3 regions of the Halomonas sp. A29 genome follow, and region 2 is predicted to be linked to each of the others. Evidence: predicted binding sites of a transcription regulator. Region 2 holds the regulator's gene; each other region holds the start of a gene.
What was found. Region 2 encodes FNR, which switches genes on or off when oxygen is low (the NO sensors DNR and NnrR bind a similar motif). Its sites were predicted from a motif close to TTGATNTANATCAA; they were not measured.
Positions count from the first base shown of each region.

Region 1: a site for FNR is predicted at 1,556-1,569, ahead of SPH52_RS06145 (cation-translocating P-type ATPase). Genes of this name have one in related genera too.
Region 3: a site for FNR is predicted at 1,076-1,089, ahead of SPH52_RS19305 (ribonucleoside triphosphate reductase). Genes of this name have one in related genera too.

Region 1 is NZ_JAXQPR010000003.1:18,521-20,785, forward strand. Features, by position in the region: gene SPH52_RS06145 (cation-translocating P-type ATPase) at 1-1,495, opposite strand, end outside; gene SPH52_RS06150 (YchJ family protein) at 1,793-2,254, shown strand.
Region 2 is NZ_JAXQPR010000001.1:86,845-89,109, reverse strand. Features, by position in the region: gene ttcA (tRNA 2-thiocytidine(32) synthetase TtcA) at 1-600, shown strand, start outside; gene fnr (fumarate/nitrate reduction transcriptional regulator Fnr) at 695-1,441, opposite strand; gene hemN (oxygen-independent coproporphyrinogen III oxidase) at 1,560-2,265, opposite strand, start outside.
Region 3 is NZ_JAXQPR010000011.1:77,687-79,951, forward strand. Features, by position in the region: gene SPH52_RS19305 (ribonucleoside triphosphate reductase) at 1-988, opposite strand, end outside; gene SPH52_RS19310 (U32 family peptidase) at 1,179-2,093, opposite strand; gene SPH52_RS19315 (peptidase U32 family protein) at 2,102-2,265, opposite strand, start outside.

The DNA of each region.
Region 1 (2,265 bases), on a different contig from region 2:
CTCCATGGTCCAGCTCGGCATCACCATCGACGCCGCGCACCTTGTGGCACATCTCGAGCAGCCGGTCCGGGGCGCCCTTGACCAGCAGACGCTTGCCCTCCAGCTCGTTGAGCGTCGCCATGTACTTGCGTTCGGACTCGAAGGGTATGGCGTCCTGGCGTGGGTGCTCGTCGCGCAGCTCACAGGTGTCGAAGCCACCCTTGGCGCCGGCCACCACCAGGGCCCCTTCGGTGGGGTCGCCGTGGATGCTCCAACGATCCTCCTCCTGGGCAAGTTCGGCGTCGTTGCACAGTACGCCGACCTTGAGGAAATGGGCCAGGGTCGGATGGTCGTCCAGCGCGATCTCCTCACCGTGCTCGCCGTCCTTCGAACCCTCCGCAGCCAGGTGGAACTTGCCGTCCGGGTCGAAGCCGATGCCTGAGAGACGAAACTCGCCTTCGGGCAGCCAGATCGCCTGGGCCGTCATCTCATTGCGGGTGAGGGTGCCGGTCTTGTCGGAGAAGATGGTGGAGATGGAGCCCAGCGTCTCCACCGCCGGCAGGCGGCGGATGATGGCGTTGCGCTTGGCCATGACCTGGACGCCCAGCGCCAGGGTGATGGTGACGATGGCTGGCAGGCCCTCGGGGATGGCGGCAACGGCCAGGCCCACTGCCGCCATGAACATGGCGCTGATGGGTTGGTCGTGGATGACCACGCCGATCGCGGCGGTAAGGGCGGCGGCGCCCAGGATGAAGATAGCCAGCACGCGACCGGCCTGATCGAGCTGCTGGAGCAGCGGTGTCTTGAGCTTCTCCACGCCACGCAGCATTTCGGAGATACGGCCGATCTCGGTATGGGTGCCGGTTTCCACCACCAGACCCTGGGCCGTGCCCTGGACAACGATGGTACTGGCATAGGCCATGGCAGCGCGATCGCCCAGATCGGCACTCTCGTCGACGGAGTCGGTTTGCTTGTCGACAGGCGTGGACTCGCCGGTCAGTGCCGCTTCCTCGGTGCGCAGGCGCCTGGCCTCGAGCAGGCGTAGGTCGGCGGGAACGCGGTCACCGCTCTCGAGCATGACGATGTCACCGGGCACCAGCTCTTCTGCGGCGAGCGTTCGTCGCCGGCCGTTGCGCAGCACCGCTGCCTGGGGCGAAAGCATGTTGCGGATGCTATCGAGAGCCTGTTCGGCCTTGCCTTCCTGAATGAAGCCGATCAGGGCGATGATGATCACCACCCCGACGATGGCCAGGGCATCCAGGGTATGGCCGAGAGCAAGGCTGGCTACCGCGGCCACCAGCAGGATGATCATCAAGATATTGTTGAACTGTTCGAGCAGCCGCCTCCACCAGGGGCGCCCCTTCTCCTGCTTGAGCCGGTTCGGGCCGTATCGGTCCAGTCGCGAGGTGGCTTCCTCGTCACTGAGCCCATCCTTGTGGCTCTCGAGCTTCTCGAGGGCCTCCTCTGCGGTGAGAGCATGCCAGGCGGTGGGGGAATCGTCGCGGCGTTCGGGCATTTCCTTATCTCCGAAAGCTTGGTGTGAAGCCAGATGTAACATACGTAATGCTGCGCTGCAGTGATCTGGCGCAAGAACGTTGCCCAACTACTTATTTCCTTGGGTCAGGCATCTAGGTGCCATGTCGGGCGATGAGTCTCTGCTCGCCTTGGAACGGGCACGTGTTGGGTCACAGTGTAGAAGCGGCAGCGGGGAAGGAAACTTCGCTGCCAGGGGAGCGTCACCTGGTCGGTTCGATGGCCGCGTATCGGCTATGATGGCGGCCCGTACGAACGGCCCGATTGAAAAGAGTGAGCCATGTCGAACTCCACTACGCCTTTCTGCCCCTGCGGCAGCGGCCTTGTTCTTGCCGACTGCTGTGGTCGGTTCCATGCCGGTGAACCGGCGCCTACGCCCGAGGCACTGATGCGCTCCCGCTATAGCGCCTTTGCCATGGGGCTCGAGGAGTATCTGCGCGATACCTGGCACGAGAGCACCCGCCCCACGACGCTGGATCTGGGCGACGGTACGCGCTGGGTGCGGTTGGAAGTGCTGGATCATGGGCAGGACGGCGATCAGGGCCGCGTACACTTTCGTGCGACCTTTCGCGAGGATAGGCGCTGGGGCGTGCTGGAAGAGAATTCGCGCTTCGTGCGCGAGGCGGGGCGCTGGTATTACCTGGATGGCACGCCCAGCGTCACCCGCCTCAAGCCAGGCCGCAACGACCCTTGCTCCTGTGGCAGCGGGCGCAAGTTCAAGAGCTGCTGCGGCCTGGGATGATCCCAGTCAGA
Region 2 (2,265 bases):
GTGCTGCCCGAATATCTCGAGTCCATCGGCGTCGAGTACTACATTCTCGAGCGTGACACCTATTCGGTGGTGAAGGAGAAGACGCCGGAGGGCAAGACCACCTGTGCGCTCTGCTCACGGCTGCGTCGCGGCTCCCTCTACGGCTTCGCCGAGGAGATCGGTGCGACAAAGGTGGCGCTGGGCCATCATCGCGAGGACATTCTCGAGACGCTGTTTCTCAACATGTTCTATGGCGGTAGTCTCAAGGCCATGCCGCCCAAGCTGCTCTCGGATGACGGCAAGAATATCGTCATTCGTCCCCTGGCCTACTGCCGCGAGGCGGATATCGCCGAATTCGCACGGCTGATGGACTTTCCCATCATTCCCTGCAACCTGTGTGGCTCACAGCCCAACATGCAGCGCCAGGTGGTCAAGGAGATGCTTTCCGAATGGGAGCGCAAGCATCCTGGGCGCATTGAAACCATGTTCAAGGCGGTGACCAACGTGGCACCGTCTCAGTTGGCCGACCGTGAGCTGTTCGACTTCGAAGGGCTGGAGTCCAAGCAGGTGCGGATGCGCGAGCGTCGAATCGACGCGCTGGAGCTTTCGCACAATCGCTGAATAGCCGGTTAGTGCCGCCAAACAGAGACCAAACAGAGAGACCCGCTCGGCATTGCCGGGCGGGTCTCTTCGATCGGAGTTGCGAATTATGGGCTCAGTGATCGTCCTGCGCCTGGGCCACCAATGCCTCGAGATTGAGAATGTTCACTTCGCGCCCAGAGACCTCGACCAGCCCTTGCTGCTGGAAGCGCCCCAGGATGCGGCTGACCGTTTCCACGGCCAGGCCCAGGTAGTTGCCGATATCAGCACGCGACATGGAGAGGCGGAAGCTGTAGGGCGAGTAGCCGCGGCGGCGGAAGCGGTCCGACAGGCTGGAGAAGAAGCTGGCCAGGCGCTGATCGGCGGTCTTGCGTGACAGCAGGCGCATCATCTTGCGGTCATCGCGCAGCTCCTTGCTCATGCTGCGGTAGAGCTGGCCTCGTAGCTCGGGCAACTGCTCGGAAAGACTGTCGAGACGATCGAAGGGGATCTCGCACACGGTGGTGGTCTCGAGCGCGATCACGCTGCCGGGATAGATCTCTTCGTCGATGCCATCGAGGCCGACCAGTTCGCTGGGCAGGTAGAAATTGGTGACCTGGTCGTCGCCGGAGCCCTCGGTGGTGACCTGCTTGAGGCTGCCTGAGCGCACGGCAAAGACACTGCTGAAGGCGCTGCCCTGACGGAACAGCGATTCGCCCTTCTTCAAGGGTGAGCGACGCCGGATGATGGCGTCGAACTGCTCCATGTCCTCGAGCTCCAGGGCGAGAGGCAGGCATAGCGAACTCAAGCTGCAGTTCTGGCAGCGGGTTTCATGCAGCAACGAACGCCGCTTGCCGACTGCATTGGCCGCGTTGACCGGCATGCTCCACCTCCTGGATCGTTATCATTGACGCATTATGGAGCATTATTGTAGCCGGTAAAATGCCTCTTGCGACCTTTGGCCGCAGTATGTTTAGAACTTTCTTGCTAGCCCTTTGAGGTCAGACGATGCGTGAGAACTGAGCATCGGGCAGCAGCGGCGAGCGGGCATCGAAGGCCATGGCCAGGTGTCGGATCAGCAGCCGGCCGATGGGGGTTGCAATAATCCGCGGCCCTTCCATGAGCGCGAGCCCGTCGCGCTGGAGGTTCTCCAGCCGTGCCAGGGCATCCGCCAGGTAACGGGGAGCATCGATGCCGAAGGTTTCGCTCAGCTCGGCCATGTCCAGCTCCATGTCGCACATCAGCCGCTCGATGGCATGCTGTCTGACACGGTCGTCGAAGTTCAGCCGGATACCTCTTGCGGTGGGCAAGCGGCTGCCGTCGAGGGCCGCTTCATAGGCGTCAAGGCTGGTGTGGTTCTGGGCATAGGCGTCATCGATGCAGGAGATGGCCGAGACGCCTAGCCCAACCAGGTCGCATTGGGCATGACTGGAATAGCCCTGGAAGTTGCGCTGTAGCGTGCCTTCGCGCTGGGCGATGGCCAGGCTGTCGCTGGTGCGGGCGAAGTGATCCATGCCGATGTGCACGTAGCCCGCCTCGGTCAGCATGGCGATGGTAGTGCGCAGTATCGCCAGTTTCTCCTCGGGCCGAGGCAGGTCTTCGGCGCGAATGTGCCGTTGGGCGGTAAAGCGCTCCGGCATATGAGCATAGTTGAACACCGAAAGGCGCGCCGGTGCCATGGCGATCACTTGTGACAGGGTGGTGGCG
Region 3 (2,265 bases), on a different contig from region 2:
AGCCCAGCCGCGCGCAGTTGAGCGTCACCACGCCCAGCGAGCCGGTCTGCTCGGCGCTGCCGAACAGGCCGTTGCCGCGCTTGAGCAGCTCGGAGAGGTCGAGCTGCAGGCGGCAGCACATGGAGCGCACCATGTGCGGCTCCAGGTCGGAGTTGAGGAAGTTCTGGAAGTAGGGCAGGCCGTACTTGGCGGTCAGTGCGAACAGCCGCTCGGCGTTGTCGCTCTCCCAGTCGAAATCCGGGGTGATGTTGTAGGTGGGGATGGGGAAGGTGAACACCCGTCCCTGGCGGTCGCCGGCCTCCATCACCTCCAGGTAGGCACGGTTGAGCAGGTCCATCTCCGCCTGCAGCTCGCCATAGGTGAAGGGCTGCTCCTCACCGCCGACGATCGGCACCTGGTCGCGCAGGTCCGCCGGGCACACCCAGTCAAAGGTGAGATTGGTGAAGGGCGTCTGGCTGCCCCAGCGCGACGGCACGTTGAGGTTGTAGATGAACTCCTGGATCGCCTGCTTCACCGCGGCAAAGTCGAGGCCGTCCTTGCGCACGTAGGGGGCGAGATAGGTATCGAAGGAGCTGAAGGCCTGGGCGCCGGCCCACTCGTTCTGTAGCGTGCCGAGGAAGTTGACCATCTGCCCAAGCGCGCTGGAGAGGTGGCGCGGCGGTGCGCTCTCGGCGCGCCCGGGCACGCCGTTGAAGCCCTCGATCAGCAACTGGCGCAGCGACCAGCCGGCGCAGTAGCCGCACAGCATGTCGAGATCGTGGATGTGCAGGTCGCCCTCACGGTGGGCGGCGCCGACCTCGGCCGGGTAGACCTCGTCGAGCCAGTAGTTGGCGATCAGCTTGCCCGAGACGTTGAGGATCAGCCCGCCCAGGGAGTAGCCCTGGTTGGCGTTGGCGTGCACGCGCCAATCGGCGCGTTCGAGGTACTCGTTGACGGTCGAGGCGACGTCGATGCGGCGCGGGCCGGCCTGGCTTGTGGGGGCGTTCACCGTAATCTCCCTATATGTGCTGCCGTTTGGTGTTTCTATACACAACATATGGTGTGTGAAGGCTAGTGCCTTCGGCAGCGGGAGAACATGATCCAAGTCAGAAAAAGGCCAGTTGGATCCGTGGGGAACGATGAACCCCGCCGATTGGCGGGGCTCGAACACGGCCGCAAAGGCGCTCATCGCGGGCGGCTCAGCCGGCGGGCAGCCGGCTGTTGTCCATACCCGGTCGGCCGAACCAGTAACCGTCGCATACCTCGGCGTCTACCAGGGCCAGTGGGTCGGCGGCGGGCAGCTCGCCGCGGCGTGCGGCGTCGAAGGCGGCGACCACCTCGGCCATGCCCTCGGCGCGGGGGCTCAGGCGCGCCACGGCTACGCCCATTGCGGCCATGTCGCTGACCTCGTGGCGCAGGTCCTGGCAGGCGCCGGAAAGCGTCTGAATGCCGTTGAGGGTGAACACTTCCTTGGATTCCTGGGAACGCAGCGCCAGGCCCTCGGGATACTTCTGGCACACGAACATGCAGCGATCCTTGGGCTTCTGGTGGCGCCGGGCGGTGAAGCAGCGCGACGACCAGGCCAGTGGCAGGTGGCCGTAGGCGAACACCTCGCAGGGCTGGTCGAGCCCTTCGGCTTTGCTGTCGGCGAGTAGCCGGGTGAGATCGCTGCGCGACATCTCTACCGGCGCCTGCCAGCGGCGCATGCCGGCGCGGGCCATCACGCCGATGGAAGCGGGGTTGTAGAGGTTCAGTGCGGCGCCGGCGACGAAGGGCAGGCGGGCGGCAGCCAGGCGCTGCAGGGCGCTCTGGTCGTTGGCCTCGATAGTGAATTCGCCGTTGTCGCACAGCTTGCGCAGGTCGCGCAGGTCGGCTTCTGACTCGATCAGCGTCTGGCTCGCCAGCACTACCTGCTTGCCGCTCTGGGTCAGCTCTCGGCCGATGCCGAGCCAGTCGTCGAGCTTCATGTCGCGGCGGCGCGAGCAGACGGACTCGCCCAAGGTGACGATCTCCACCGGCCAGCCGGCGGCTTCGCGATAGAAGTCGGCGTAGCGCTCGCGGGTCCAGTAGAACAGCACCGGGCCCAGGGCGAGCTGCAGGGAATCGGATGACATGAAACCTCCTATTTCCAGCGGCGTTCGTAGGCGCCCAGGGTGGTGGTGGCGCCCTCGGAGACCTCGCCGAGGCCGGCCATCCAGGCGGGGTCGGGGTGGAAGCGCTCCGGCGCTCGCTCCAGGCGGTCCAGTGCCTGGCGCCAGATGCTGGCCACCTTCGATACGTAGGCCG